DNA from 3 places in the Metabacillus flavus genome. Region 3 is predicted to be linked to each of the others. Evidence: riboswitches for the same ligand, from Rfam matches in the RefSeq annotation. Region 3 holds a riboswitch; each other region holds the start of a gene.

Region 1 (10,725 bases), 220 kb from region 3:
CAGATGACGGAATTAAAAACGAACTTTCCAGGAGAAGAAAATGGCTTCAGACGGTTCATGCAGGACATGGATACCCGATTCCGGCTTGGCCAGGATCAATTTCTTGAAAAAACGTTTGTGGACCGCCGATCCTTTTGGACTCAAAATAACGTTCGAACACTTGTAAAGCTGAAGGCTTACCGGAATGTTCATCAGTCTTTGAAGGCGTATTATTCGGATGAACGGCTGAGACAAGCCTACTCTCTGCAAACCTTATATATCGGAGGGAATCCGTTTGATACACCAGCGATCTATTCGCTCGTTTCCTACAGTGAGCATAAACACGGTGTGTATTATATGAAGGGCGGATATGCACGCCTTGTTGAGGTGCTGGAAGAGGCACTAATTCGAACAGGAGTAATCATACGGAAAAATGCACTTGTGCAGTCCGTGAAGTCTAACGGTGTGAGAGCTGAAGGCCTATACGTGAATGGGGAATTCCATGAAGCAGACTACTTGATCATGAATGGGGATTTTCCTTCCATATCCCATATGCTCGAGCCTCATACTCCAAAAAAAGACTATGTCCCATCTTCCGGATGTCTGCTCCTTTACATGGGTCTGGACAAAGTATATACCGAAGCGAATGTTCATCAGTTTTTCATGGGTTCGGATTTTCAGGAGCATATGCGCCAGATTTTCGTTTCGAAAGAAGTGCCTTCTGATCCGTCGATTTATGCGTTCCATCCTTCTATTATCGATCCAACTCTTGCACCAGAAGGGAAAAGCGTTCTGTACGCTTTGATTCCTGTTCCATCAGGGGGCCATATTGACTGGGAGCAGCAAACTGAATTCACGGAAAGCATCATCCAAAAGCTGGAGGCAAGAGGGTTTCCTGGATTAAGAAATCATATAGTCTGGAAGAAAGTAAAGACTCCGAATGACGCGAAAAGAGAAGGACTGTTTGAAGGCGGCAGCTTTGGGCTTGCTCCATCACTTTTCCAGTCTGGCGTATTCAGGCCTCAGGTCAAGCCTTCCAAATTGGAAAATGTGTACGCAGCAGGCGCTTCCATTCACCCGGGGGGAGGCATACCGCTCGTCATGCAGGGAGCAAAAATGATGGTCTCCGTATTATTAGAGGATGCGAACAAACATAAAGGGGTGAACTTAAGTGGAAAAGCTGAAAGCAGCGTACGCACAATGTGAAGAACTCATAAAGATTCATTCCAAATCTTTTCATAAAGCATTTTCTCTGCTCCCCGCAGAAAAGAAAAAAGCGGTCTGGGCTGTTTATGCTTTTTGCAGGACGGTTGATGACATCGTTGACGAAGGAACAGAACCTGAAAAAGAACTTCTTGCCTTTGAAGAAGATTTTAAACGCTTTTTAAATGGCGAGCATGACCGCAGCCACTACATATGGCTTGCTCTCGAAGATACGTTCAGCCGTTTTGATATGGATGAAGAAGCATTCTGGGACATGATCAAAGGGCAGCGGATGGATTTAACGAAGACACGATATGAAACACTTGAGGAAGTATTTCAGTATTCCTATCATGTAGCAAGTACAGTCGGTCTCATGATTTTACCGATTATTGCCCCAAGAAAAAAGAGCACGCTTCGTAACGGTGCAATCGCTCTTGGAATAGCAATGCAGCTGACCAATATTCTAAGGGACATCGGAGAAGACCTCGATCGCGACCGCATTTATCTCCCGAAGGAAGTAATGGATCAGTTCGGCTATACGAAAGCTGAATTGGAGTCCGGTGTCATTAATGAATCCTTCATATCTGTATGGGAGTATCTTGCGTTTGAAGCGGAAGCCTATTATGAGGAAGCAATGGACACAATTGATGAGTATCCGCTTCATTCCAGAACACCGGTTAAAGCAGCGGCTTTCTTCTACAGAGCTATTTTGAACAAGGTGCGCAGCAATAACTACAGGGTGTTTGGAGAGCGCAACTACGTTACACAGGATGAGAAAATCTCCATATTGTCACAAATGTAAAGGAAGCGTACAGGAGACGCTTCCTTTTCTGTGCTAAAATCAAACGGATTATATTGGCTGCAGGAGGTATCTTTCATGACCCACTATCACATTACGAGCTGGCTGATTGCTGTGCTTCTCTTTTTTGCTGTCTATTATTTACATAAGCATGGCAAGGTTAAACTTGCGTCCATCCTGCATGTATTTCTAAGAATCACATACTTCTTTGTACTTGCAACCGGATTTTTTCTGGTGTCGCAAATCAGTATTTCTTTCGGTCATCTGGTGAAAACGGCAATTGGCGCCCTGACTGTCGGCTTCATGGAAATCATTCTTGTTCACCAGAAAAAAGGAGAGACGTATAAACCGCTTTGGGTAATCTGTATGTTTCTGCTAGGGGCAGCTTTGCTGCTTGGATTTTATTTGCCGCTTGGAATTCATTTGTAGCCTCTTCCAATGCTATGGGATTAAAACCTAATAAAAACAAAGGAATAATCAATCTAACGACAGAATATGAAAATTTAAGAAGAATAAAGGGGGCTGCATATATGATCCGCAATAAATCCAGCTGCTGATTTTGACCCTATTCGCGCGGTCCGCCTTAATCCTCCTTGTAATAAGGAAAAAAAGAGGAGGGCGGAGCGATGAAAAATACCGGAAAACTGCTTGCTGTTTCGATTTGCGAGGGACTGGTTTTTGCCTATGTAATTGAGCGGCTTTTTGCCGAGTCACGGGGATTGTCCGTTCTGGAAATGCAAAACCTGATTATATTTTACGCGGTAATCAGTGCATTGCTGGAAATACCGTGCGGAGCTTTAGCGGATATTTGGAAAAAGAAGTATGTGCTCGCAGCCGGTCTTTTTATCTGCTATTTTGAGTTTGTGGCTTCTATTTTTGCATATGATCTATTCGGGTTCAGCTTAGCTTACTTAGCAGCTGCAATTGGCGGTTCTCTAAAGTCAGGGGTCATGGAGTCTATTCTTTACATGTCATTGAAGGAACATGGCAGGGAAGAGGAGTATGTGAAGTGGAACGGCCGCTATCAATTTGCGGGAAACACCGTTCTTGGTTTTTCGGGAATAGCTGGAGGCTACTTAGCTTATTATACATCGTATGAAATAACATACTGGCTATCCCTAATCAGCTTTCCGCTTTGTATATATTATGCACTCACTTTGGATGAACCCAAAAATGAGCGGACAGATGAAAAACCGATTCGTCAAGATATTTGGATTCACCTGAAAGCTGGAATTTCCTATACGTTTAAAAGCAGGCGTCTGCTGGTGATTTTGCTTGTCAGCGGTATTTCCGGCACGGTGCTGCACAGTGAGCTCTATGAAATGAGCATGCTTGTTTATCCGGAGATCGGTATTTCGGTTATTTATTTCGGGTACATCAGTTTTGCGATTACCGGCTCAAGTGCAACGGCTAATCTATTGGCTGAAACCTATCAAAAAAATGGATTTGGATTGAAACCAGTTTTTGCTGCTGCGGCTCTTGCTATATTTCTTTTTGGATTTGTAGAGCATTGGAGTGCTGTCGTGTTAGTCATAGCTGCAATTTCGATATTGGAATTGGCAAGCCCAATTCTATCCGGAATGGTTCAGAGCCGAGCAGCTGATGAGTTCAGGGTGACTATTACATCCATAGATGCATTTGTCTGCAATATGCTGAGCATAGCAATCGGCCTGGGGTTTGGCTATGCTGCGGAGTTCTATGGTATTGGGATTGCTTTTCAGTTTTTATCTGTCACTTTGCTTATGCTGCTCATTTTTAAGGTTGAACCCTAGAACAGCTGATTTTCGCTGCATGGTGCGTGCTTTAAGCCTTTCGCAAAAGCCTGAGTTTAAGGCTTTGACTTTCACGCTCTGCTGCGTATTTTACTGTTGATTGCAGCTAGCAGGCGTTCTCTTATACTTGGGCGGGCTGATTGAGCCTCCTCGCCGCTTTGCGCATGCCGGGTCTCACTGTCCCGCTACTCCAATCAACAGGTGTTAAAAATCCACACCAGGCTTTAACAGAGCCAAAATCAAAAAAATAACCCAAGTGCACTTATACCTCGAGTGTTCTTGGGTTATGTATGTAAGCTCATTTCTAATTAGAGAGTAAATCTGTACCGTATGAATTATCAATGGCACAAAGCCATTCAGCATTTGAATTTTTCTTAAAAACATAGGTTGCCTTTCGCTCCATGGAAAATTCCGAGTCCTCTTTATCGGCATCAAGCAGGGTTTGGGAGAGGACTAACGCCGTGTCTCCAGCTTCCAGAATAATCATTTCCCCCTGTGCGGGCACGATACTATTGTTGAAATATTTGGAAATCTCAATAAAGGCTTTTTTAATCTCGTTTTTTCCCCGTGCAATTCTACCGGGCTTCACTACAAGAATGGCATCCTCCGTATAATAATTCATCAAAGTATCAAAGTCTTCCTCTTTTATAGCAGTATCACATTTTTTGATGATTTCTTTTAATTCATGTTCCATTTTATCGTCTCCTCATTTCCTCTTTGCAATCTCTTCAGCAACGTTCATTCCGCTGATGGTTACCATCGGCGAACCGCCTCCTGGATGGGTGCTGCCTCCTGCAAAGGAAAGGTTCTGAATATCAGCCGGGAAGTTGCCCGGCCTCATAAAGGCATCCCACTTTTTATTAGCGGAAATGCCGTATAAAGCACCGCGGTAGGCACCGAACTGATCCTGAATATCGATAGGTGTGAAGAGCTGTTCCTCTTTAATTTTTCCAGATAGAGATATGCCGGCCTCCTCTAATTTTTTATAAATAAGAGCTTTATAGGCTTGCGGCGAAATCTTCAGCCTGCCATCTTCGGTAAGAGGCGGTGCATTTACAAGGATAAATAGATTGCTTCCATCTGGAGCTTGAGATGGGTCCGTCATGGAAGAATTGCTTATATAGATGGTTGGATCCTCACTGTAGTCCTGATTTTTGAAAATCTCTTCAAATTCTTTACGGTAGTTTTTTGAAAAAAAGACACTATGATGTGCGAGCGTTTCGATTTTTCCTTCTATTCCAGCAAGGATCACAAATGCTGAGATGGAGGGAGCATATCCATTTCGTTTTTTATCAGGAAAATGAGGACGTTCAGTTTCGGCTACAAGCTCTGGAAAAGCCTTTAGCAGATCAGCATTTAATATAACCTCATCAGCTGTCAGCTCCTGGCCGTTTTCAAGCAGCACCGTATTAATGCGTTTGTTCGAAATCTGCAGCTCCTGAACCTTTGTATTCATCATAAACTGTACGCCCATTTCCTGGGCAATTTCATAAAAGGCTTCTGCAATTTTTGTATTTCCGCCTTTAACATAAAATACTCCTTGCACAAGCTCCAGATAAGCAATCATCGCAAACGTTGCGGGAGATTGATAGGGCGATGAACCGATATAGGTCGCATACCTGTTAAATGCCTGTATCACCTGTTCATTGCCGAAGTATCTTCTGAAAAAATGGTCCATCGTCTCAAGTGGACGGACCCGCACGAACGCATAGCTGAGGCTTGGTGAGGTGTAATCCAGCACACTTTTAAACATTCTGGGGAAAAAGTGCTTTTCTGATAAGTGGTACAATCTTGAAATCTCCGCAATGAACCGATCGTAATTCCTGTAACCCTTTGGATCCAGATTAAGAAGCTGCTGCTTCATGGCCGTTCTATCACTGCTTAGGAAAAAGGCGGTCCCATCCGAAAAGTAATTTATGGTGTGTTTTTGCAGCTTCACCATGTCCAAGTAATCTTGCATTTTTTTGCCGGCCTTATGAAAAACCTCTTCAAAAACCTGAGGCATTGTAATTGTATTCGGTCCAAAATCAAAGTGGAACGATCCAAGTTTCACCGGCATCATTTTTCCGCCCGGATGACTGTTTTTTTCAGCCACGGTGACGTCCCAGCCTTTACTGGCAAGGGTGATTGCTGCAGAAAGACCGCCAAGGCCCGCTCCGATCACTACGGCTTTTTTCATCGCTTTCCTTCTCCTTTAAAGAACGTTTAGAAAATCGTTTGTATCACGCGAAATGACCTTTCTTTTCAGCTCGTCAAGCCCAGCGGTAAACAGATCTTCAAGAATTCTTGTTTTTTCTTTCCGGCTGCCGCCCAAATCTAAATAGGAAATCGGCTCGCCGATGGCAATATAAAGCTCCTGTTTCTTTTCGGATCCAAATGAATAGTAAAGGGCAATCGGCAGAATCGGTGTTTCCGGACTGATCTCAGCCATGGCTATGATACCTGATAGGAATTCTAAAGGCCGCTGTTCTAGATGTCTTTCGTCTCCCTGCGGGAAAATGGCGACACTCTTGCCCTCTTTAAGGAGCGATCCTCCATATTTAATTGATTGAATAATATCTCTCGGGTTTTCCCGGTTCACAGAAAACGCTCCTAGCCGGCGGAAGTAGGGGAAATCCTTAAGGCCCTTCTCATGCATCATTATATTGAAATCCTGTCTAAGCACCGTCCTGTTTATATAATGAAGGACAAGGCCATCCCACCAGGTGCTGTGATTTGCACACCACAGTGCTTTCAAGGGCAGGTTTTCTTCAGTATGTATATAGATTCCTTTAAAATGATGTTTGAACAGCCTTTTGGTATATTGGGAAAATCCAAAATCAAACCACTTGCTTTTGCTGGCTTCGATCATGTGAACCCCTCTTTACTGAGAAAATATAGCATGCCAGTACAAGTACTGCAGGAATCATGGAGAAGCCGACAGCAAGCCAGAGGGAATGAAGCGCCGCCAGCAGTACGAACATAAACAGCACTAAAAAGTACACAGCCGTAATCCGGTTTTGCCATAGCGGAACGTGTGTGTATCGCTCTTTTTCCGCCAGCCCAATAATCAAATGGAGAACAAACGCCGTAATGAACCATCCTGAAAAATTTGAAAACGGGATGTTGTAATAAAAACTTTCCGCTGTCCAAACCCAGTATTCCTTTACTTCAGCTGCGACGGGGTCGATGATTAAGTCAATCATTACTGCCAGCAGCCCGCCGATTGCACTGAAAACGATTATGGGAGCATGGGGGAAAAAGGCTTTTAAAATAGCATGTGAACCGCCAATCACCATGAGCCATGCAAAGCCGATCGCAATGGGAACACCCAGAATTTGAGGACCGAAATCCTTTGTATAATAGTAGTCGCCGAAAAGGATTCCGTATTCCACACCCAGATGCTCAGCGAAAATAGAAAGAAGGATGACCGTCAATGATAAGCCAATCCCCATTTTCGGGCCGTATGTATGATAGAAATATACTCCTCCAAGAATTCCGGCCACTATGAGAAAAACAACGTTGGCCCATTCCAGCCAAACTGGCAGAATGTCAAACCCAAGCAAAATAACACCGCAGCCGTACCAAATAAGAAAAAAAACATAAAGCCAATGATCCGCCTTCAAATTCTTCACCTCTTTATCGTCATTATAGGCAAAGGGAGGCAGACTGCACAAGAAAAGAGTGGTTGCATGGCTGATTTTGAAACTTTTACCATCCGAAGTCGACTAATTTGATAATGTAACGCTTTTTCCATACCCCTGTTGCTGCTATGGAAGGGATTCGACTACTAAATAAGGGAGAGAATTCATGAAGCTAAAAAAAATCATGGCATTTTTCATGCTCGCAGCATTGGCACTTTCCGCTTGTTCAAAAGAGGAAGCTCAAACATCAGGTTATGCTGATGGCGAGCTGCCTTCTCAAATCGGAGCTCCAGGCAAGGAAGATGAATATTTTGTATGGCCGTTAAACATTCACAAGCAAACAGAATATAGTCCCCATACGGGAAAGTATTTCAAGAGAAGGGGAGGCTTCCACTTTGATACCTCAGGGTACTATATGTCTGCGAAATCCCCTGTACATGCTGTGATAAAAGTGGCTTCTGCTGAGAAAACCATCCGCTATCAGCTGACAGAAAGAGACCGCCATTACAAAAAACTGAAACTGGTTGCGGAAAAGACGGCAAAAATGGAAAACTTCTCTGCGGTTTTGCCTGATAAAGAAAATGCTCTGTATTTGATTAGCATTGAAATTCTGGATGAAGCCGGACAGGTAGAGGATACAGCCGTTGAGCTCATTTACGTTCCAACAGCTGAAATTAACGCAAAGGTATATCTAAATAAAAACAAGATATCAAAATCGGACAGTCTTCAACTAACGCTGGAAAATTACGGTCCTCAGGAATTATTAACCGGAGAATCGTATCATTTCGAAAAATGGACGGCAGGTAAATGGAAACAGTTAAATCTGGATATGGCATTTAAGAGTATAGGAATTACCGTACTTCCTGGAAAATCCCAAACATTAAAGCTTGATACATCGAGATTACATTCCGGAAAATACAGAGTTGTAAAGGACGTTCATAATGAATTAAGAATGAAGACTGATCTGGCAGCAGAATTTGAAATAAAATAATATGGTATTAGTAAAGAGAGCATCTCCTCCTGATGCTCTTTTTTATTGATCAGCCAGTGCGCCCTCTGAAGGAATCTCATTTTCCTCAATTGATTGAACTCCGTATAGATCCGAGATCTCCTTTTCTACAGCGTCTAAGAATTCATCAGTTAATAACGGTTTCTTTTCTTTTAACATGGTCTTTCCTCCAATCTTTTTATGATTTATTGTTTCCGATTCGGAACGATTTTATCTCTATTTAGCCATTCGAAAATAAAGCGAAAATTTTTATTTACATTTCCTATTGAGGGGAGTATGATAATCAACGGTTTCATGTTTCTAAATCGCTTAAATCGTGTGATACGGGGGACCCGTTAGAAATGGATTTTTACATAATGAATCCTTGGGGTGAATCCTTAACAGGTAGGGCTACTCAATGGCCCGAATCCGGCAGCTAACCTCGTCAGCGTTATATGAGAAGGAAGGTGGAGCTTGTGAGACAGGAATTTACATGTCTGCAAGTCTGTTAAACATGACTTGCAGGCATTTTTATTGTTAGGATTTTAATTTTTACGGGTAAAAAAGGGCAACTTAAGTTTACTACTATATGGCGGTGAAAAATTTGATTCATTCATTAAAAAGGCTTCTAATCGGGCGGCCATTAAAGTCAGGTGAGCTCGGTGAACAGAAGCTTAACAAAAAGAAGGCGCTGGCCATCCTCTCCTCTGATGCACTGTCCTCGGTTGCATATGGTCCGGAGCAGATCTTAATTGTCCTGGTGACAATTAGCGCGGCAGCTTTCTGGTATTCGATTCCGATTGCATTGGGCGTATTGGTGCTGCTGACAGCTCTTATATTATCCTATCGTCAAATTATATTCGCGTATCCTCACGGAGGAGGAGCATACGTTGTTTCGAAAAACAACCTTGGTGTCAATCCGGGGTTGATTGCCGGCGGTTCCTTGCTGGTTGATTATATATTAACGGTTGCGGTAAGTGTCTCTGCAGGTACGGATGCCATTACATCTGCGTTTCCAGCTTTGCATCCCTACAATGTTGAGATTGCCATTGTCTTTGTGATCCTTTTGACTATTTTAAACTTAAGGGGAGTAACGGAGTCTGCTTCTGTTTTGGCTTATCCTGTTTATTTGTTCGTTTTTGCCTTATTCATTTTGATTGGCGCTGGAATATACAATATATTAACAGGTCATGTATCACCTGATCTCCATACACCGGTCGGTACTCCTGTTGCAGGGATCAGTTTATTCATTTTATTAAGAGCATTCGCATCAGGAAGTTCAGCCCTGACAGGGGTTGAAGCAATTTCCAATGCGATTCCCAATTTTAAGAATCCGGCGCCTAATAATGCGGCTAAAACTCTCATAGCTATGGGAACCCTGCTCGCTATTCTGTTTACTGGAATTGTGTATCTGGCCTACTACTATGGAATTATTCCAAATGCAGAGGTAACGGTCGTATCTCAAATTGCGGAAGAAACCTTCGGCCGGAACTTCATGTATTACTTTATTCAGGGGACAACTGCCCTGATCTTAATTTTAGCGGCGAATACGGGCTACACCGCTTTCCCGCTTCTTGCAGTGAATCTTGCGAAGGATAAGTTTATCCCTAGAATGTTTACGGTTCGCGGTGACCGGTTAGGGTATTCAAATGGAATTATCATTCTGTCCATTTTGTCTATTATCCTTATTATCGCATTTAAAGGGCAGACAGAGCACCTGATTCCGCTTTATGCAGTTGGAGTATTTATTCCATTTACTCTTTCCCAAACAGGAATGATGGTAAAATGGCTGCGTGAAAAACCGGCAGGCTGGATGCCTAAATTTATTATCAATACAACGGGGGCAGTGATCTGCTTCATTGTAACCATCATATTCTTTTTAACAAAATTCGGGCAGGTTTGGTCCATCTTGGTCTTCCTGCCAATCATTATTGTGCTGTTTCACCAGATCAGGAAGCATTATGACGCAGTCGGAGATCAGCTTAGAATTACGACATGCGAGCCGGCAATTCCGATTGAAGGAAACGTCATCATCGTACCTGTTGCGGGTATTACACACGTCGTCGAAAATTCATTAAACTATGCTAAATCTCTCTCACCTGATCAAATCATTGCTGTTTATATTTCATTTGAACGCGAGGATGAGAGGAAGTTTGAAGAAAAATGGAAAAAATGGCAGCCGGATGTTCGGATTGTTACCCTGCAATCCCATTACCGCAGCATCATTAATCCATTAACGAAATTCGTCGATACGGTGGAGAAAAAAGCGAGGGAATCCAACTACAAGGTTACAGTGGTCATCCCGCAATTTATCCCGAAAAAAGGCTGGCACAATATTCTTCACAATCAATCCAGCTTATT
Region 2 (10,725 bases), 2.4 Mb from region 3:
TAATTCTGTATAATTTCCTTCAGTCAGTCCGGCTGCTTGGGGATGCGATCAATTCATTCAATGTGCACTGTGCCAAAGGGATTGAGCCAAATTATGAAGTGATTGAAAAATACTTAAATGAATCACTCATGCTTGTAACCGCGTTAAATCCTCATATCGGATATGAGAATGCAGCGAAAATTGCCAAGCATGCCCATAAAGAAGGGTTGACTCTTAAAGAAGCGGCGGTAAGCTTAAATCTGCTGACGGAGGAACAATTCGATCAATATGTAGTTCCGGAAAATATGACACAATCTACATAAAAAACTTACCATGGCGCGCCGATGATGAACAGGCGCGTTTTTTTTTGTTTTCCATATTATAACGGAATTAAAAGTAGTTTGTTCAGCAAACAATAATGTTAAAAAAGGGTTCAGTGCCAAAAGGATAGAAAAAGAAGACGGGTTTCGAACCATTTGTGAAATAGAGAATTTAAGGAGTTTGTCACCTATGAATTTACATCAGCTGCTTTTAACTTCCTCCATATGGCCTGAGTCTGCTTTAAGAGACTGGCACGGAATTGAAATAACCGGTATCACCTCAGATTCCAGAAATGTAAAACCCGGCGATTTGTTTATTGCCATCAGCGGATTTCAGCAAGATGGACATCAGTATATTGAAGCCGCGATCAAAGCAGGGGCTGCAGCTGTGGCTGGAGAAAAAGTATTGCAGGAAGCTCTTCCTGTTCCTTATATTCAGCTTGAGGACGGCAGAAAGCAAATGGCTCTGCTTGGGATTGCATTCTACGGAATGCCTCAAAAGAAACATAAAATGGTTGGAATCACAGGCACTAACGGGAAAACCACGACTGCTTTTATGATTAAACATATTCTTGAAACAGCCGGATTGAGCTGCTCTCTTTTCGGATCTATTGCCAATTACATAAATGGAAAATGGTACCGCGCCTCCAACACGACTCCTGACAGTCTTCAGCTTCAGGAACTGCTTTATAGAAGTGATGATGAATATGTGGTTATGGAAGTCTCTTCTCACGGTATTAGTCAGCACAGAGTTGAAGGTGTGGAATTTGATTACGCCTTGTTTACAAATCTGGATCAGGATCATCTGGATTACCATCATACAATGGAAGAATACTTTGCAGTGAAATCCAAGCTTTTTCAGCAGCTGTCCCTTTCCGGTAAAGCTTTCATTAACACGGACAGCATATGGGGGGGAAAGCTTGCGGAAAATCTAAGATCGGAAGGAAAAGAGCTATACACTTTCGGGGAAAACATGGGAAATGATTTACGCTTATCAGAATGGAAAACGAGTAAGTTTCCGGCTGCTATTTTGAATGAAACAGAAAACAGAGGACATTTTATTCAGCTCGCCGTACCAGGTCTTCATAATATTTATAATGCGGGACTAGCCTTTTTGACTCTTAAGAAAATGGGAATTGAGGAACGGGTGATATCAGAAGCGCTTATGAAATTTCCAGGTGTGCCCGGCAGAAATGAAGTGTACAAAGAAGACAGTCAGCCTACTCTTATGGTGGATTATGCCCACACCTCGGAGGCTCTTTATCATTGTCTGAAGACCGCTAAAGAGTGCGGGGCGGAAAAGGTGTATCATGTATTTGGGTTCAGAGGCGGAAGGGATGAATCGAAGCGCGGTGAGATGATTAAACTATCTTCAGATTTAAGCGATGGGTATGTTCTTACACAGGATGATTTAAATGGTCTACCAGAGCACGAAATTTTATATGAGCTAGAAAAATTGCAGACCGCATTCGGCAATGAAAAAGGCAGGATCATCTCAGACAGAACCATGGCTATTCAATATATGTTTATGCATGCTTCGCCGGGGGATTGGATTGTTGTAACCGGAAAAGGTGCAGAACCCTATCAGCAGGCATTTGAATTGCCGGCCGCTTCTGATGGGGAAACGATAAGCTATTTGCAAAGAACAGCTGCGGCGCAAGCGAAAAAAGCTGAATAAATAATGAATAGGATTAGTATTTCATTTTTTAGGAGCCTGGGTCAAATGTAACCAGGTTCCTATTTCGTTCACTTAAGTTATTTCCAAATATTTATATGGGATGAAAGGATATACAGGTCATTCAATTTTTTTACATTGTTATAAAAGAATGAAGTTGATATTCTAAGAAAGGATTATAGCAGGATATAGATAAGGAGAATGAGTTAATGAAGCAGATTCTGCATCTAATGATTGCAATTTTTACCCTATCCATTTTTGTGCATCCTGCTAAAGCAGAAGGGAAAGAAGAAAGAGATAAGAAGCTTCTTCTTGCCAGTGATGCTGCATTAATCATGGATGCTAAGACGGGTCAAATCCTATATGAAAAGAACGGACATACGTCCATGTATCCAGCAAGCATTACAAAAATTGCTACAGCTATTTATGCAATTGAGCATGGAGACTTAGATGAAGAGGTCACCGTAAGCAAAAACGCTAGAAATGCAGAAGGAACAAAGGTTTTTCTTGAAGAGGGAGAACGGGTTTCTTTAGAGCGGCTCATTCAGGGTATGCTTATAAATTCAGGAAATGATGCAGCAGTAGCGATTGCGGAGCATTTAAGCGGCAGCGTCAGCGAATTTTCTGAAGATCTAAATCAATACATGCAGACGGAAATAGGTGTTACCCAAACGCATTTCGTTAATCCAAATGGACTCTTTGATCCGCAGCATCAAACAACAGCAGCGGATATGGCTAAAATAACACAATATGCAAAAAAGAATGAAGAATTCTCAAGGATTTTCGGTACAAAAGCCCTGAAATGGGAAGGGAAGTCATGGAATACGACTATTTTTACCCACCACAAAATGCTAAAGCAGCAGCCCTATAACGGTGTAACAGGTGGAAAGAACGGATTTGTTTCCCAAGCAGGCTATACGCTGGTTACTTCAGCAGAAAGAAATGGACTGAGCCTCATCGCAGTTACCCTCAAATCCCGGGACGATCAAGGGACCTATGATGATACCAAGAAGCTGCTTGATTATGGATTCACTCATTTTGAAACAGAAAATATAGCTCCTACGGCATCTCTGAAAAACGAACAGCAAGAACCGCTTCAATTAACACATCCATTGTTTTATACGAAGTATGATGGAGAAAAAGTAACAACTCAAATCAGCAAATCAAATCAGCTAATTGTAAAGGGAGAAGACGGCAGAAATCTGGCAGAAGCCCCTTTGGAATCAGCTGTTCCTGAAGGACAGGGAATAAGTCCATCCATCGAACACGCCCATTCTGGAAAAAATAGTTTTTTCCACGCCCATTTTTTATTGGCGGTTGTAATGGCTTCTCTGTTAGTTATTGGAGTTGGAGGAGTGCTTTATTATCAGACCAGAAGATATTGAAGCTCTTTTTGCCATTAAAGAATTATTTTGATATAAAGGCAGACGATAGTCCTGAATATATTGCCATAATACTAATTCGAGAATACTCATTTCTGAATTGTGAAAATTATGTCGAAAATTGTATTGTAAAAAAGTTAAATATCAGATAAGATATTGAACTATCAGCGTGCACAGAGTAAAAGGCGTAATCTAAACCCTTAGTTCCCAATTTCTTCTTTTTTTGGATTATTCATTACAGTAAAGGGGTTGTTCTATGTGAAGAAAATCAGTTTAGCATGGCAAATATTGATAGGTCTTGGGCTTGGTATCGCGGTAGGGGCTATTTTTTATGGTAACCCGACTGTCGTTAGCTACCTCCAGCCCGTTGGAGATATCTTTTTACGATTAATTAAGATGATTGTTATTCCAATCGTCATTTCCAGTATTATTGTCGGAGTTGCGAGTGTGGGTGATACCAAAAAGCTCGGAAAACTTGGTGGCAAAACCATTATTTACTTTGAAATCATTACAACAATCGCGATTGTCATCGGTTTGCTTTCGGCTAATATTTTTCAGCCGGGTGCAGGAGTTGATAAGGATGGATTGGAAAAAACCGATATTTCAAGCTATGTGGATACGGCTGAAGGTGTAGAAAGCCACGGGATTGCCGATACATTCGTTCATATTGTACCTTCAAACATCTTCCAATCATTTGTAGAAGGGGACATGCTCGCCATTATCTTCTTCTCTGTTATGTTCGGTTTAGGAGTAGCAGCAATTGGTGAACGCGGAAAGCCGGTGCTCGCTTTCTTCCAGGGAACAGCAGACACCATGTTTTATGTAACAAATCAAGTCATGAAGTTCGCACCATTTGGTGTATTTGCTCTAATTGGAATTACTGTTTCAAAGTTCGGACTTGATTCTTTAATACCTCTTGGCAAGCTGATGATTTTAGTATATGCTACCATGATTTTCTTCGTTGTTGTCGTACTTGGGCTTACTGCGAAAATCGTTGGAGTAAACATTTTTCATATTATTAAGCTTCTGAAGGATGAATTGATCCTCGGATTCTCTACATCCAGTTCAGAAACGGTGCTTCCAAGGATTATGGAGAAAATGGAACGGTTTGGCTGTCCGAAAGCCATCACTTCCTTTGTTATCCCGACCGGGTATTCCTTTAATCTGGATGGATCAACACTTTATCAGGCTCTTGCTGCCATTTTCATTGCCCAAATGTACGGCATTGATTTGTCGATTGCAGAGCAGCTGACTCTTATGCTTGTGCTTATGGTTACATCTAAAGGGATTGCGGGTGTGCCTGGGGTTTCTTTCGTTGTTCTGCTTGCAACATTGGGAACTGTCGGAATCCCGGTTGAAGGTCTTGCTTTCATAGCAGGAATCGACCGTCTGCTTGATATGGGCCGTACGGTAGTAAATATCGTAGGAAACTCTTTAGCAGCCGTTGTTATCTCGAAATGGGAAGGCGAATTTAAGCCTGTACCTTTAGAGGAAGCAAGAAAAACAGCGTAAAAAAAGAAGCTGGCATCGTGCCAGCTTCTTTTTTATGGCTTTTTTCAGCTGATAATTGTTAAAGCCTTGTATTGATTTTTAACGGAGTGGAAAGCGAGCGCCTGCTGGCTGCCAAGTTTTATTTTAATGTTTCCGTGTCTGTCTCAAGCTTCCTGCCTTCAGATTTTTTATTTCGATTAAGCAGCGGATATACGATAAACCCGACTAGAAACAACCCTATTCCGAGGAAAAAAGTTTTTAAATCAGATGTGCCTGAGATGATGACATACACGCTGTACAATAGGGCCAAAGAAGCAATGGTTCCTTCTCTTAATCTTGAACCTTTAATTTCGTTAAACGTCTCGCCATTGATGACCAGCTTCAAATAATAAATAGATGAAACAAGGTACGGAATCAAGTAGGCGAGTGTGGCAGAAGTAGTGAGGAACGTATAAGCCTCGCTGATTGTTCCTGAAATAACAGAGAAAATAAACAGCTGGGACATAATGTTTGTAATCGTAAGGGAAACAACAGGACTTCCTTTTTTGTTGTTCTTACCAAATGCAGCAGGAAAAATACCTGATTTAGCTGCCTGATAAGCCACTTCTGAACTCATTAGGATCCATCCAAGAGTAGATCCGAACAAAGAGATTAAGGCAAGCACAGCCATCGCGATTCCGCCGCCGTCTCCAATGAATAGAGATAATACATCCACAAAAGGTTTATCTGACTGCATAAGTTCTTCTCTTGGGATAACCCCCATGGTCAGCAACGTTGTAATCATATAAATAGTCAATGCTACAAACAGTCCGAAGATGGTTGCTTTTTTAACATCTGCCTGTGAACGGGCCCGTCCCGAGAGGATCACGGCGGATTCAATTCCAACAAAAGCCCATAGTGTGGAAACAGCAGCAAGCTGAACTTGTTTGAAAAGTCCCTGCGGTTCTCCTGCAGCAGATTGTACATCGAAATACCATTCACCTGTAGAAGCACCCTGGAATGCAAACAAAGCAGCTCCGATGAAAAGCATGAATCCAATTACTTTTGAAGCCGTTGCGGCAAAATTTAACCGGCCGGCAGCATTTAAATTATTCACCAATATGGTATGAGTGCCCCACAGCAAAATCGTACAAACAGCAAACGTAAGAAGTCTGCCTTTTTCAAAATCCTGTGATCCAATGGTGAAAAGAACGGCAGGATCCTTCATTACAGGAAGAAACGTTGATAAATAACCTGCAAAGCTTGTAATAATGGCAACGTTGCTGATCCAGTTCGCAACCCAATAGCCCCAAACCATACTGAAACCCGCTACTTTCCCGGTTTTTTCAGATTTGAACATCGCCTTAGCGTAGCTTTGCGGTCCGCCCGTCAATTCAGGTTTTCTCATGGAAAGATTTCCAAATACGAAAGCGATCATTAATACCCCAAGACCCGTCACCAGCCAGGCAGAGGCTGCCCCCATCGGGCTTGCCATTTGCGCAAGCGTACTTGGAAGCATAAAGATACCGGATCCGACCATATTTCCGATAACAAATGCGGAGAGAAGCCAGAAGCCCCATTTTTTTTGTTCCATATTATAAATCCTCCCTATTTCTTTCTATTACTTATCTTAAGGAAGACGGATGAGATTATGTACATAAATAAAAACGCATGGAGCAATCCATGCGTTTTGTATACATAGTCGCCTCAACCTATCTCCTGATAGCGCTCCGCGGATGAAGATTGCGGCAGTCCTGTACTTATTTAATACAGGCCCAGCAAATCTGATTGTTGGTTCAGATTGCTTCGGCACCTTTTCCTTTCAGCAGTCATCACTAGCCCCAACGGCTTCTGACTGATTACTCATAATCGGTGCAACCTCTACCTCACCGAGATATAGAGTGAGGATTTTGACGTATTTAATTGCGATTCTTGAGTATAATAAATGATTTTCTTAATACCGTCAACAGGTAAAGAAGAATTCCTTAAAATTCCTTTCATCACGTGGCAGCTCAGATTATTCCCAGAATTCACTTGGAATTCTTGCCGGTATCCCCTATAATTTAGGCAAGAGTGACAAACTGTAACACAAAGGGGTTAAATAGATGGGCAGTTTGGGGTTTGGAGAAATTTTATTGATTTTAGTCGTAGCATTGCTGTTATTTGGACCGAAAAAGCTGCCGGAGCTTGGAAAAGCGGCGGGCAGAACGCTTCGTGAATTTAAAAATGCTACACGCGGAATGATGGAAGAAGACGACGATAAGGCAGCGGCTAAAAAGACAGAAGAACAGGCACGCCCATAATGAACTTACAGCTTGCTTAGGCAGGCTGTTTTTATTTTGTCTTCGTTCCAATAAGGGAGAGGGGGAACCAAAACAAGTGCAAGGGCACTTGGGGTGAATCCATTTAATAGAAGGAAGGACATTTCTCTTCGTCCGAATCCGACAGCTAAGAGATCCTTTAAATTGGAATGTTAAGCAGGAAAGATCGTTTAATTTGACTGTAAAAGCCGTGAGATCTCTTCTCGCGGCTTTTTATGCGTGCTTTATATGTTTAGCAACAGCTTGTTTTGGGAAAAACTAGTGAGCTATAGTTTTTTGAATAGTTTAACAACAGGAGGTAGTCTATGAAATTAGCCACAAAAATCATTATCGGTTTGATTGCAGGGGAATTGTCGGAATTATCTTGAATATTACTTCCCCTGACCTATTTAAGCAGCTCGATACCTTTCTATTTACTCCTTTAGGTAAGATTTTTCTTAATTTAATCAATATGCTCGTAGTTCCCATTGTCTTTTTTTCTATAACATTAGGGGTTGCAGGGCTGGGAGATCCAAAAAAACTAGGAAGAATTGGAGGGAAAACAATCGTCTATTTTCTATCGACTACTGCGATTGCCATTATCATTGGCCTTGTCCTTGCTTTAGTTATTCAGCCTGGAAATGCAGGAGAGTTTGACACGAAAAATACGGAATATAAAGCAGAGGAAGCACCTTCTGTTTCTGATACGCTATTAAACATCTTCCCCAAAAATCCAATTGAAGCAATGGCAAGCGGTGATATGCTGCAAATCATTGCCTTCTCTGTTTTCATCGGCTTTGGTATTGCGATGCTTGGGGAAAAAACGGCTGCAGTAAAAAAGATTCTTGAACAGGGAAATGATTTAATGATGTATCTGGTTGGGATTGTCATGAAATTTGCCCCATACGGTACGTTCGGATTGATTGCGACAGCAGTAGGGAGTCAGGGTTTTGATGCCATTAAGGCAATGGGGCTTTATTTTATCGTTGTTGTACTGGCCCTTGTCATTCATGCCTTCCTGACTTATGGTTCAAGCATCATGTTATTGGCGAAAAAGAGCCCGATTTGGTTCTTTAAAGGCTTTGCTCCAGCGATGACAGTTGGGTTCAGCACATCCAGCAGTAACGCAACGCTGCCGGTATCCATGGAAACGGCGCAAAAAAATCTGGGTGTTCCTAAACAAATCAGCGGCTTTGTTCAGCCTCTCGGTGCCACTATTAATATGGATGGTACGGCGATTATGCAGGGGGTTGCCACTGTATTTATTGCACAGGTATATGGACAGGATCTAACGATTACACAGCTCTTAACCGTCGTTCTTACAGCAGTGCTTGCAAGTATCGGTACAGCTGGAGTCCCTGGAGTCGGACTGATTATGCTTGCACTGGTACTAAATTCGGTTAATCTTCCTGTAGAAGGGATTGCCCTTATTCTTGGAATTGACCGTCTATTGGATATGGCCCGTACTACAGTTAACATCACTGGAGATGCAGCATGTGCGGTAATTGTAGCCGAATCAGAGAAGAAAAACGGAAGTATGCCTCCCGACAAAAAAATAGCGGAGAGCATGTAATAGTAAGGGAAAAGACCTGCAGCGATTTTGCTGCAGGTCTTTTCATGCTTCACCAATAAATATTAGGTTGAATACTTGTCTGCTTAGGGCGTATAGTAGAATATAGAATTTTTGAGAAGCAAAGGAGCGGCAAATGAAAGAATTCATTTTTGGAATTTTAGAAATGTTAGCGGATTTAGGGTATGCAGGAATCGCCATTGGACTGATGATTGAAATTATACCGAGTGAAATTGTCCTCGGATACGGGGGCTATCTGATTTCCCTTGGAAGAATAGAAATGTTTGGAGCGGTTGTTGCCGGTGTTATCGGCGGTACGTTTGCTCAGCTTTTCCTTTATTGGCTTGGGTATTTTGGAGGGCGGCCTATTCTTGAAAAGTACGGTAAATATCTTCTCATAAAAAGGAAGCACCTTGATATGTCAGAAGAATGGTTCGAAAAATATGGAACAGGCGTTATTTTTTCAGCAAGATTTATTCCGGTTGTAAGACATGCTATTTCCATTCCGGCGGGGATCGCTAAAATGCCTGTATGGAAGTTTACTCTTTATACAGTAGCTGCCATTATCCCATGGACGATTCTCTTTCTGTTTTTAGGCATACAGCTAGGAAGCAATTGGATGCATATCAAGGAATATGCCCAGCCATTTGTTATTCCGATTGTTATCATTTTCATCTTGATTATAGCCGTGTATCTCTTTGCTAAAAGTTCAAGAAAAAGCAAAACCATTTAAACTCTGCAAATTTCGCAGAGTTTTTTTACATTTAGCTCTGTTTATCTTGGCTGCTGATTTTCTGCAGGCGTTTGCTTATCCTTGCGCCTCCATGCCGCTTTACACCATCGGGACCTCATCTGTCCCGCTGCTCCCGCCGGAGTCTCACGCCTTCCGCACCGATCATCAGGTGCTAATATTCTATAAAAAGAATAGAACAGTTTTGTTTTGTATACTTTTTTACCCTTTACTATCCCATCAATCAAAGGTAAGATACTTTCGTACCATTCAAACGATAGGTTTCACTTATGTTTAGCTCTGTATCTATTGGAGCGTGGAAGCCGTAACTGTATGGCGGTGAAAGCTCCTCCTTTATGGCCAATCCGACAGCTAACCTCGTAAGTGTTTGGAGAGGCAGATGCATGGCGGATTTAGTCGCAGCAGATAAAATAAATCAACAATCCCTAAACGATTTGAATATTCGAGCCGGGTTTTCCTGCAATATGGTTAGGATATAGAGAAATGAAGTTCCCCTGCATAAGAACAAGCAGGAAAAGGAGATATCCTGCTTGTTATTTGAAAAAATGAACATATAGCCCGTTTTGAGGAGGAAGGAATGCAGCGGATGAAGATGCCGAAAGTCATTAAACTGAAACCATCTCAATTGCTTGTTTTAACATTTGCTATAGGTATTGCGGCAGGCACCTGCCTGCTAAAGCTCCCATTGTCCACTACCCAAGGAATTTCATGGGTAGATGCTTTGTTTGTGACAACATCTGCTATGACCGTAACAGGTCTTTCTTCCGTGGATCCAAGCACAGCATTTACAATGTTTGGACAAACAGTAATCGCTTTCCTGATTCAGCTTGGCGGACTTGGAATTATGTCATTTGCCGTGCTGATCTACATGATGCTTGGAAGAAAAGTCGGTATTCAAGATCGAATGGTGATGCAGCAGGCATTAAATCAGACAAATATCGGCGGTGTCATCCGCCTGGTGAAGTACATGTTCATATTTGCTTTTGCCATTGAGTTTGTCGCAATGATTTTCTTATCGATTGTGTGGGTCCCTGAATTAGGCTGGAGAAAAGGTGTTTTTTATGGGTTTTTCCACGCGATTTCCGCGTTTAATAATGCAGGATTTGGTCTTTTCTCTAATAATCTAATTAATTATGTCGGGAATCCCATTATCAATATCGTCATTAGTGCTCTTTTCATTGTAGGTGGAATAGGCTTTACCGTATTGGTGGATATGTGGCAGAATAAGCGGTTTAAGAAATTCAGCCTTCATACAAAAATTATGCTGATAGCCACGCT
Region 3 (10,725 bases):
TGCAGCTGCTCAAAAAACGGCAGACCTGCATAAGCAGTGGCTCATGTATTACTGGGCTGAATACAGCAGTGAAGCACATGCGGGCCTTGGAGATATGTATGCAGAGGATGAGCGGTTTAAAGCCTATTACGATGAAAATCATGCCGGACTAGCGGAATTTCTGCGGGATGCGATCCATGTTTATACAGGTTTTAAGAAGTAAGTATGCTCCACGGAGATTTGAGCTTCTTGCAGAACTTTTATGAGGATATAAGTCAGCAATTATCCTTTAATAGTAAGCAAAAGTGAAGTCTGGCTGCTTTCTCTTCATCAAGTGCGGGCAGAAAACAAATAAAAACGATGCGGCCGATTATGCCGCATCGTTTTTTTAAATCAGCAATCCAACAATTGCTGCAGATAAGAAGCTAACTAATGTTGCTCCATAAAGGAGCTTAAGTCCAAAGCGGGCTACTACGTTTCCTTTTTGTTCATGCAATCCTTTTACCGCTCCGGTAATGATCCCAATGGAGGAGAAGTTGGCAAAGGATACGAGGAATACGGAAATGATCCCGGTTGTCCGGTCAGAGAGCTCGGTCATTTTTGAAAGATCAAGCATCGCGACGAATTCGTTTGAAACGAGCTTTGTTGCCATAATCGTTCCGGCTTGTACAATTTCTGCAGCCGGTACACCGATGATGAAAGCGAATGGTGCAAACACATACCCAAGCATCGTTTGAAAAGAGATGCCGAAAATGATGCTGAATAGATCATTGATGGCTGCAATTAAAGCAACGAAACCAATCAGCATCGCTCCGACGATGATCGCTACTTTAAAGCCGTCCATGATGTACTCGCCCAGCATTTCGAAGAAGGTCTGTTTTTCCCCTTCTTGCACTTCAATAAAGTCTTCACTGTCTACAACATCGTATGGGTTGATGATGTTGACGATGATGAATCCGCCCAATAAATTCAGCACAAGAGCCACAATGACGTATTTTGGATCAATCATCGTCATGTACGCGCCGAGAATCGAGGCGGAAACAGTGGACATAGCTGATGTACAAAGTGTATATAAACGGTGGTCAGGCAAGTGGCCTAATTGTTTTTTTACGGAAATGAATACTTCAGACTGTCCAAAAATAGCAGATGCAACCGCATTGTAGGATTCAAGTTTTCCTAAGCCATTTATTTTACTTAAAACCAGTCCTAGATACTTAATGATGATAGGCAAAAGTCTAATGTGCTGAGCAATCCCGATTAAAGCTGAAATAAAGACGATCGGAAGGAGAACATTAAGGAAAAATGGCATTTCCTTAGGGTTGGCAATTCCGCCGAAAACGAAATTAATTCCGCTGGCAGCATATTCAAGGAGCTTCGTAAATAATGCTGAAATTCCCTCGATAATAAATAGGCCAATTCCGGTATTAAGGAAAATAAATGTTAAGACGACTTGAAGAACAAGCATGATGATAATTGGTTTGAACTTAATCTGCTTCTTATTGTTACTAACCAAATAGGCCAGCAGCAGAACCACGACGATACCGACAAGCGAAATGATGATACTCATAGCAGCAACCTCCTTATGTAGTAAGCGAATGATGACGAGGGGCGGAGTGGTGAGAAAAAGGGTTACCTTTATCTTTACCCAAACATTCCCTAGAGTGTACAAAATTACAGCAAAAACTCATTTTTATCCTTGCTCCTTTTTTGCCCTTTCCTATTATACTGTTTTACAGGCAATAGGGAAGAGATTATTTAAATAAAAATGAATTCGTTTTCTTTTTAGTGAAAAACTACACGCCTCTAGCGTACTTTATATTAGTAATGCCCCATTCCAAGTTATCTTTTCACAAGCAATTTTACGTATCGCCAAGCAAGCACAAGTAATGGGAAGAGAAAGTCTGATAACATGGAAAAAATACGAATATATAGTCGGAAACTCACATTTACAAAGTGCTATGCAGGGAGTACGATAGACATGAAAATTTACTGGCTTAATCCCGTGGACACGGGAACGGAGGAACCAATTTTTTGGGGCTAATTCTGCTTTAGCAGAAGGGATGAAAGGACTCTTTCGCCATCCTGCCCGTCAGCTAACTTCGTCGGCTAAAGCGAAGGAGGTCACAAGACCGCCTTATTTTGGGGGCTTTTTTTGCTGTCATTTTTTCAGCAATAGCCCGTGAAGTGCCAGTGGTCTTTTTCTTATGGAATGAAAAAGTCAGTGCGTGAGAAAATGCTAAAAGAGATTATAGATTAAATAAAGGAGCTATCGATTGAATGAATATAGCGTTTTTCTTAATACCGAAGAAAGAAGTTATCCATTTGCCCATTCACGCTACAATGAGACAGGCTTTGGAGAAGATGGAGTATCATCGTTATTCAGCCCTTCCGCTGCTGGATGATGAGGGGAAGTATATAGCAACACTGACAGAGGGTGATTTATTATGGAAGCTCAAAAATACACCTAATTTAAGCTTTGACAGTACAAATAAAATCCGGTTAACGGATGTGGAGATGCACCGGAAGAATGAACCGGTCCCAATTCACGCCAAAATGGAACAAATTATTTCCAGGGCAATGGAGCAAAATTTTGTCCCTGTTGTAGATGATCAGGGGATTTTTATTGGGATGATTAGGCGCAGAGAAATCATAGAATACTGTGCGGATCAGCTTTTTAACAAAATAGAGAGATAATATTGGATGAAGGGAAAATAGAATTATGGAATACGAAATTTTAGTCAGACTGCTGACGGCTGTTTTTCTGGGGATTGTCATCGGAATTGAAAGACAATGGCATAAATGCATTGCAGGTCTTCGGACAAATGTTCTGGTAGCCGTAGGCGCATGTCTATTTGTTATGCTCGACTTTGCCTCAGGCGGTGAGTCCAGTATGAGGATTGCTGCTCAAATCGTCAGCGGTATTGGGTTTTTGGGGGCTGGGGTTATTTTTCGCGAAGGGTTAACTGTTAGAGGATTGGATACGGCAGCAACTCTCTGGTGTTCAGCCGCTATCGGTACGCTTGCGGGTGCAGGGTTTTTGATATTAGCCACTGCAGGCACAATCATTGTTGTAGCCGTCAACAGCATTCTCCGTCCAATGGCGGACTGGATTGACCGGTATAATCATCAGCACGGCAAAATTACTTCTTCTCAAAAGGTCCTATCTAAAGATAAAATGTCTATATAAGGAATTTTAACTCAGGGAGGCCTTTATGGAGAAAAAGTGGAAGCAGGACAATCGCATTTTTGAAACGCTATGGGAAGCGGAGATGTGGTCAGATTCTATCGCCAACGAAATGTATGGAAAGCTTTATGAGACATACGTTACACCTGATCATAAAGTGGCATACGTACTTGCTTTCCACTTAGCTTCGAATCCGGAAATTCATGTAAAAACTGAAATGTTTACTGCGGAAGGCTCTTTTCTATATAAGGTTTCAATTAAGTAATCATATGTTCATGACGAGGGGAGCCAGTCCCCTGTCATTCCACTCCATCAGGATAATTTTTTTTCCAGTATTTATCTCCTTTATGGCCGATGTCTTCCGCGGTTTTTTCCAGTTCAGTCAAAATAATCTGTTTTACTTGATTAATCGTTTCGAAAAACGTTTTTTCCTCATAAGGGTTTGGCTGTATTTTAGCCGTAGCACGAACCCCTGCATATCTTCGGTGCTCTTCAATTAATGAATCAAATGCCTCAAAAATGTGGCTTGTCAGTACTGCAATATTTTTGTGGTTCTCAGGAAGCCTGTTTCTTAGATTTTCTATTCGATTATACATGCAATCACCGGTCCTTTTAATTTTTCTTATGTTTTGCTGATTGGAGATCAATCATTCATGAAAGAGCTGAATGTGCGCGATTGAATTAAGCGATTATGGAAACACTACTTCTCATGAAGTGATGCATGAGGAGGATTTCCATATGTCCCATTCAAAAATACAGGTAAGCTGTTCAAGCGAATATGCGCCTCTTAAAAGCGTTCTTTTATGTCCGCCACAGTACATGAAAATCGAAGACATTATCAATGAAACACAAAAGGAATTTCAGGATGAAGAGCTTGATGCCGGAAAAGCTGTAAAGCAGCATAGAGAATTCCTTCGTTTACTCAAGGAAAATGGAATTGAAACACATCTTCTTGAGCCGGACGAGCAATTTCCTGAGCAGGTATTTACAAGGGATATTGGGTTTACACTTGGAAATACACTGTTTATAGCGAATATGGAGATGGACATCAGGCAGGGAGAGGAACGAATCCTGAAAGAATGGCTTGATAAAGAGGGAATTAAATATGTGGACTTAAAAGGCGCCGGCATTGAGGGTGGGGATGTTTTAATTAACGGTAATACTGTCTATGCAGGCATTAGTGAGAGAACATCTGAAGACAGTATTGCCATGCTTGAGAATCATCTGCCTGATTATGAAATTATTCCAATCCCTATTAAAAAGGAATATCTGCATTTAGACTGTATTTTTAACATAATTTCAGAAAAAGAAGCACTACTTTTTCCGGAAGCGTTGAGACAGGAAGAAATCGATTTGCTGTCATCCCGCTTTTCCATTATAGAGGTAAAAGATGAAGACCAGTTCAGGCTCGGAGTGAATGTATTTTCCCTCGGTAATAAAAAAATCATCGCTCTTCCTCACAATAAGCATACAAATGACCAGCTAAGAAAGCTTGGTTATGAAGTCATTGAGACGGATCTATCAGAAATCATTAAGTCCGGCGGTGCGTTTCGATGCTGTACAATGCCGCTTCGGCGGGAGGGTTAAAACTGCATCCTTCATCGAGGTTTGCAGCATCGCCGCTCCATGAACATCACTTCAAAAAAAAGCGATGCCCAAAAGGCACCGCTTTAAATATTCCCCTGTACTTCATTTCCCCGAGCTTTAACCAAAAACCAGGAAAGTCCAAAGCTTAGAATGGCAAGAAGCAACGTTCCTCCATATATAATATGAACCCCTGAAGCAAGAATTCCCTGCAGGCCGGCAAGTTCGCCGGCCTGAACGTTTCCGTGATCAAAGGAAGCGTTTAAATTAAGATTTCCTTTTCCGGCTTGGGAAAGAGTCACTATATTAAAAACTGTTCCAAATACAGCTGACCCGAGTGTCTGGCTGAAGGTGCTGATAAATGTGTTCAGCGCAACGGCAGATCCTCTTTTGTTAGAAGTAACGGACCCCTGAATGATCAGCATAAAAATCGGAGTCATGAGCCCCATGCCCAGTCCAAGCAGTCCAATCGATACATAGATTAGAGATTCAGGTGATTGAGCGGATAACGAAAATAAAAGGAGTGCGCCGCCGCTTAGAAAGGCCGTTCCCATCGTAATAATTGCCTGAGCTTTCAGCCGGCCAACGAGATTTCCTGCAATGATTGATCCGAATGTCCAGCATACAGGCATTGGCATGAGGATAAATCCAGCCGCTGTAGCGCTTTTCCCCAGTACTCCCTGACTCCAGATCGGCAAGTAAATGGTAATGCTGATAATAACAGCACCGGTAAGCAAAGTCAGCAGATTCACAATCAGCACACGTTTGTTGGAAAAAAGGTTCAAAGGAATAATTGGTTCTGCTGCTCTTTTTTCAATCCATACAAAACAGCCATAGACGGCAAAAGCAGCTGCAAACAATCCGATGATAAGCGGGTTGCTCCAGTCCTGTGACTGGCTCCCGGAGAGCAGGGCATATAAAAGGGAGATTGTTCCGATGGAGAACGCTGCCGCTCCCAAATAATCGATGCGCTGCTTTTCCTTCGAAACATCCTCTTTATAATATTTTACAAGCATCATTAAAGCGACTAGTCCGAATGGCAGGTTCAGGAAGAAAATGTACCTCCATGAAAGGGTATCAACGATAAATCCCCCAAGCAGCGGGCCAAGAACGCCGGCGACTCCCCATACGGCACTGATCCATCCCTGTGCTTTTGCACGGTCTTTCGTTTCTGTATATAAATCTCCTATGATAGTCATGGTTACCGGCATGACCACTCCGGCACCTAGACCCTGAATGGCACGGTAAATAATTAATTGCTCCATTGTTAACGCGATACCGCAAAGTGCAGCCCCAATTAAGAAAAGAATAATTCCATAAACCATAATTTTTTTTCGGCCGAATAAATCTGCAAGCTTGCCGTATATTGGAGCGGAAACAGCTGTTGCCAGCATATAAACCGCATACACCCAGCTCACAAGTTCAATGCCGGATAAATCACTTGTTATACGAGGGATCGCGGTGCTGACAATGGTTCCTTCCATGGCGGCAAGAACGGTTACGAGCAGCAAAGCGCCCATTATTTTTTTTCGCATGTTAAAATCTCCCTTGTATCATGACAATAAAAGAAAGTTTACCACTAAATTGAGGATAGATGTAATGAATTCTTCCGAATGCATGAAAATAGAGAGGGAAGTCGCATTCCCTCTATCATCATCGTTCTTTAAGCTTATGGAAGAGCTCATAAGGATTTTCCGCATAATCAGCTTCAGCCTTCCAGATTGGCAGCGACTGCTGTCCAATCGGAAGGGCGAGCTGTGTATAAATTGGAGCCGTTGAAAAGCCAAAAGGTTCAGCTTCCTCGTTCGAGTAGGCAAAATACACCTCTTTGATTTTGCTGAAATACATGGCGCTCAAACACATCGGACAGGGCTGGCCGCTTGCATAAACGGTACATCCGGATAGATCGGATGTTTTAAGCGATTGCGATGCTTGCCGGATGGCCTGTATTTCTGCATGGGCGGTCGGGTCAAAGCTTGCGGCAACATCGTTTACCCCTTCAGCTACTACTTTTCCTTTTTTCACAATGACAGCGCCAAATGGGTTTCCGCCATTCATCTTCACATTTTTATTGGCTAGGCCCACAGCCTGTTTAATATATTGCTCCGTTTCCATAAAACTCCTCCCGAAATCTTCATATGAAGATGTCATTCCCTATCAAATGCTAAAATATGTATAGGAATGTTTTGCATTTGCTTTTTATAGAGGGTGGAAATAAATGTATATTTAGCGTTTGTCTGGCAATCTTGCCTGGGATTCCCCTCTGTTCTACGTTTTGCCTGGCAATCTTGCCTGGGATTCCCCTCTGTTCTATGTTTTGCCTGGCAATCTTGCCTGGGATTCCCCTCTGTTCTACGTTTTGCCTGGCAATCTTGCCTGGGATTCCCCTCTGTTCTACGTTTTGCCTGGCAATCTTGCCTGGGATTCCCCTCTGTTCTACGTTTTGCCTGGCAACCTTGCCTGGGATTCCCCTCTGTTCTATGTTTTGCCTGGCAATCTTGCCTGGGATTCCCCTCTGTTCTACGTTTTGCCTGGCAATCTTGCCTGCATCGCACCTGTTTTCCGTCTTGCCTAGGAATCTTGCCTGGCATCGCACCTGTTTTCCGTCTTGCCTGGCAATCTTGCCTGGGATTCCTCCCCTGTTCCACGCTCACCTGGCATTGCAAGATCATGACAGGTCATCTGTAAGAAAAATTGATGCTGCCTCATGCTTTCTTCCGTTCTATTATTAAATTTTTGCCATGGGAAAAGCTCATTTCGGTGTATGGAGACTCCATTTTTCAACCGGCGTTCCTGAATTGGCAGTAATCGTTATGTTAGCAGCAGCCAACGGGTTCGCAATCCTCTATATTATTCTTCCGTTTTTCAATAAGAATAGAAAATCCGTTCATGACTGCGCTGCCGGAACGATCGTCAGCAAAAAAGAAAAACCTCATGACAGTCAATGAGGTTTTTTTAAATCGGCAGGCATAGCTTCATAAAGAAGATCGGCGAGGTGAACGGCTTTCATTTTATCCGATAGACCTTCACGCTCAATCCCGAGCTTCATTTGAAGAAGACAGCCGGGATTTGCGGTGACAATGATGGCTGCCCTTGAGGCTTTCGCCTGCTCCATTTTATGATCTAAGATCTGCATGCTCATCTCAGATTCTACAATGTTATAAATTCCAGCAGATCCGCAGCAGCGATCTGCATCCTTCATCTCCCGGAATTCAGAGCCTTCAATCGCGTTCAGAAGTTTCCGGGGAGCAGAGGAGGTGTGCATGACGTTTCTCAGATGGCAGGAATCCTGATAGGTGATGACGGACGGGGGAAGCGAGAGCGAGCCGTTTTTATGGAAATCGCACGCGATCAGCACCTCTGTAAAATCCTTCAGCTTTGCTGAAAACGTGATTGCCCGTTCGTGCCATTCCGGTTCGTCTTGAAGGAGGTGGCCGTATTCAATCAGAAAAGCACCGCAGCCGCCTGCATTGGTGATGATATAGTCAGCGTCCAGATCCTCGAATGCCTGAATGTTCCGTTTGGCAAGCTCTTTTCCTTCAGCCTTTTCACCGCTGTGTCCGTGCAGTGCTCCGCAGCATGCCTGTTTTTTTGGGATGACGATCTCGCAGCCGGCAGCCTGAAGGAGCTTGGCCGTCGCATTGTTGGTCTCCATAAACATCGTATCCATCAAACAGCCGCTGAAAAAAGCAACCCTTTTAGTGGCCGTACCCCGTGCCGGCAAAAATTCGGGACGGTTCTTCATCTCTTTCATCGTCGGTACGGCAGGCAGCACTTTTTCCATCGTTGCGAGTGTTTCAGGAAAAAGCTTCATCACGCCCGTATTCCGAGCAAGCTTCTGCAAACCGGACCGCTGATAAAAGCCAAGCAGCCCTGTAACATTCCTCATCCGGTTCTGATGAGGGAATAACTGATGAAATGCAGCCTTCCGCATTACCCGGACAGGCAGTGAGTGCTTTTTATTCTGATTGATAATATCCCGGGCTTCTTCCAGAAAATGGCCATAATTCACACCGGAGGGACAAACCGGTTCACATGCCCGGCAGCCAAGGCAAAGATTCAGTGAGCGCTCCACATCTTCATCCGGTTCGATTAATCCGTCCACGACACCTTTCATTAAAGCGATCCGGCCCCTTGGCGAATGGGCCTCGTCAAAGCCTGACTCAATATAGGTGGGGCAGGAGGGCAGGCAAAAGCCGCACCTCATGCAGTTCAGCAGTTCGTCTTCATTCATGCGCTCCTTGAACTGTGCCTGGATTTTTTCGCGTTCCTGTACCGTTGTCATGATGATACAACCACCCTTTTTCTAGTGTCCTTCGCAAATACTTTCCCGGGATTCATGATGTTGGCAGGATCCAGTGCACTCTTTACTGCCTTCATGGCGGAAATGCCTGCGGCTCCGAGTTTTAATTCAAGATATGGCGCCTTCATTTCCCCGACGCCATGCTCACCAGTAATGGTCCCGCCTAGCTCAATGGCCTTTTCAAAAATGGCGGCAAACGCTTTTTCAACCCGTTCCATTTCATCATGGTCCCGGGCATCGGTTGCAACGGTCGGATGAAGATTCCCGTCGCCGGCGTGACCGAACGTACAGATTTGGACATTGAATCTTTCGCCGATTTCGTTAATGGCCGTCACCATCCTGGCAATCTCAGACCTTGGAACCGTAGCGTCTTCTAGAATGGTCGTGGGCTTCAGCCTGGCAAGCGCGGATAATGCAGAGCGCCTCGCTGTTCTTAACGCTTCAGCTTCTTCATTTGTCTTCGCCAGCTGAACCGAAACGGCCTGCTCCTGCTTGCAGATATCCGCCATTTTCAGCATGTCTCCTGCAACGAGGTCAGCTGGACCGTCCTGTTCAATGAGCAGAACGGCTTTTACATCGGTCGGCAGTCCAATCCTGGCAAAGTCTTCGACCACTTTTAGTGTTGGCTGATCCAAAAACTCCAGTGTAGCCGGGATGATTTTATTGGCGATAATCTTTGAAACCGATCTTGCAGCCGCCCCCAAATCTTGATAAAGAGCGAGCATCGTGCTTTTCGTTTCCGGCATCGGAATCAGCTTCAGTGTTGCTTCAGTCAAAATCCCGAGGGTCCCTTCAGAACCGACAAACAATCTGGTAAAATCATAGCCTGCCACATCCTTCGCAAGCTTTCCGCCTGTCCGGATGACGTCTCCGTTTGCGAGAACGATCTCCAGAGCCATTACATAATCACGGGTAACGCCATATTTTAGCCCGCGGAGCCCGCCTGAGTTTTCGTTGATATTTCCTCCGATTGTGGAAATTTTCATGGAGCTTGGATCAGGAGGATAGAAGAGTCCGCGTGCCTCAACTTCATTAATAATATCCAATGTTACGGCACCTGGCTGAACCGTCACAGTCAGGTTTTCCTCATCGATTTCAAGAATTTTGTTCATATGCTTAAATAAAAGGACAATCCCGCCTTCTGTGGGACAGGTGCCTGCGCATAGATTTGTTCCAGAACCTCTGGGTACAATCGGGACGTTATATTGCCCGCAAAGCTTTACCACTTGTGATACTTCTTCAGCAGACCTTGGTGAGACTACAGCATCAGGCAGCGCCTGGAAGTTTGGTGTAGCATCATAGGAATACACAAGCCGGCTTGCATTGGAATCCTCCACGTTGCTTTTGCCGACAGCAGCGATCAGTTTTTCTTTAAATTCTAGGTTCAGCATCTATATCCCCCTGTACAGGTAAGCGTTTTCTCTTAGTATAAAAGAAAGCGGGCTCAGCCCGCTATGTAGATTCCTATAAAAATATGGCGGGAAACCCGTGTTTATTTTGGCTGTTTATCCATAAGCATGACGGCAAGATAAAGAATGAGCGCATCATTGAGCCTGGAAGGATTCAGCCCGGTCAGCTCTTCTATTTTTTTTATCCGGTAATGGAGCGTATTGATATGAATAGGCAAAGCTTCAGCTGTTTTTTTCAAAGAATGATTTTTCTCAAAAAGAACGGA

Evidence for each region. Region 3 has a riboswitch for cyclic di-AMP ahead of J9317_RS04985 (CBS domain-containing protein). Riboswitches for the same ligand answer to the same signal wherever they lie in the genome.
Region 1: linked by a shared signal. The riboswitch ahead of J9317_RS06075 (APC family permease) and the one ahead of J9317_RS04985 (CBS domain-containing protein) in region 3 are both predicted to bind cyclic di-AMP.
Region 2: linked by a shared signal. The riboswitch ahead of J9317_RS17060 (dicarboxylate/amino acid:cation symporter) and the one ahead of J9317_RS04985 (CBS domain-containing protein) in region 3 are both predicted to bind cyclic di-AMP.

Annotation. Positions count from the first base shown of each region.
Region 1 is NZ_JAGVRK010000001.1:1,160,100-1,170,824, forward strand. It holds gene J9317_RS06025 (phytoene desaturase family protein) at 1-1,185, shown strand, start outside; gene J9317_RS06030 (phytoene/squalene synthase family protein) at 1,151-1,984, shown strand; gene J9317_RS06035 (DUF1516 family protein) at 2,060-2,410, shown strand; gene J9317_RS06040 (MFS transporter) at 2,608-3,753, shown strand; gene J9317_RS06045 (YybH family protein) at 4,058-4,447, opposite strand; gene J9317_RS06050 (phytoene desaturase family protein) at 4,460-5,932, opposite strand; gene J9317_RS06055 (lysophospholipid acyltransferase family protein) at 5,948-6,604, opposite strand; gene J9317_RS06060 (carotenoid biosynthesis protein) at 6,573-7,358, opposite strand; gene J9317_RS06065 (immunoglobulin-like domain-containing protein) at 7,543-8,367, shown strand; gene J9317_RS06070 (hypothetical protein) at 8,410-8,544, opposite strand; cyclic di-AMP (ydaO/yuaA leader) riboswitch at 8,682-8,831, shown strand; gene J9317_RS06075 (APC family permease) at 8,969-10,725, shown strand, end outside.
Region 2 is NZ_JAGVRK010000001.1:3,303,193-3,313,917, reverse strand. It holds gene fumC (class II fumarate hydratase) at 1-302, shown strand, start outside; gene J9317_RS17085 (UDP-N-acetylmuramoyl-L-alanyl-D-glutamate--2,6-diaminopimelate ligase) at 490-1,977, shown strand; gene J9317_RS17080 (D-alanyl-D-alanine carboxypeptidase family protein) at 2,184-3,359, shown strand; gene J9317_RS17075 (cation:dicarboxylate symporter family transporter) at 3,615-4,868, shown strand; gene J9317_RS17070 (amino acid permease) at 4,987-6,420, opposite strand; lysine riboswitch at 6,542-6,718, opposite strand; gene tatA (twin-arginine translocase TatA/TatE family subunit) at 6,932-7,129, shown strand; cyclic di-AMP (ydaO/yuaA leader) riboswitch at 7,158-7,299, shown strand; partial or broken gene J9317_RS17060 (dicarboxylate/amino acid:cation symporter) at 7,453-8,699, shown strand; gene uptA (undecaprenyl phosphate transporter UptA) at 8,833-9,429, shown strand; gene J9317_RS17050 (TrkH family potassium uptake protein) at 10,025-10,725, shown strand, end outside.
Region 3 is NZ_JAGVRK010000001.1:940,419-951,143, forward strand. It holds gene J9317_RS04975 (MerR family transcriptional regulator) at 1-202, shown strand, start outside; gene J9317_RS04980 (NupC/NupG family nucleoside CNT transporter) at 368-1,546, opposite strand; cyclic di-AMP (ydaO/yuaA leader) riboswitch at 1,961-2,102, shown strand; gene J9317_RS04985 (CBS domain-containing protein) at 2,257-2,673, shown strand; gene J9317_RS04990 (MgtC/SapB family protein) at 2,699-3,166, shown strand; gene J9317_RS04995 (hypothetical protein) at 3,192-3,428, shown strand; gene J9317_RS05000 (hypothetical protein) at 3,463-3,759, opposite strand; gene J9317_RS05005 (dimethylarginine dimethylaminohydrolase family protein) at 3,902-4,750, shown strand; gene J9317_RS05010 (MDR family MFS transporter) at 4,834-6,282, opposite strand; gene J9317_RS05015 (nucleoside deaminase) at 6,401-6,862, opposite strand; gene J9317_RS05020 (hypothetical protein) at 6,981-7,322, shown strand; gene J9317_RS05025 (RDD family protein) at 7,546-7,695, shown strand; gene J9317_RS05030 ((Fe-S)-binding protein) at 7,689-9,032, opposite strand; gene glcD (glycolate oxidase subunit GlcD) at 9,029-10,441, opposite strand; gene J9317_RS05040 (CdaR family transcriptional regulator) at 10,543-10,725, opposite strand, start outside.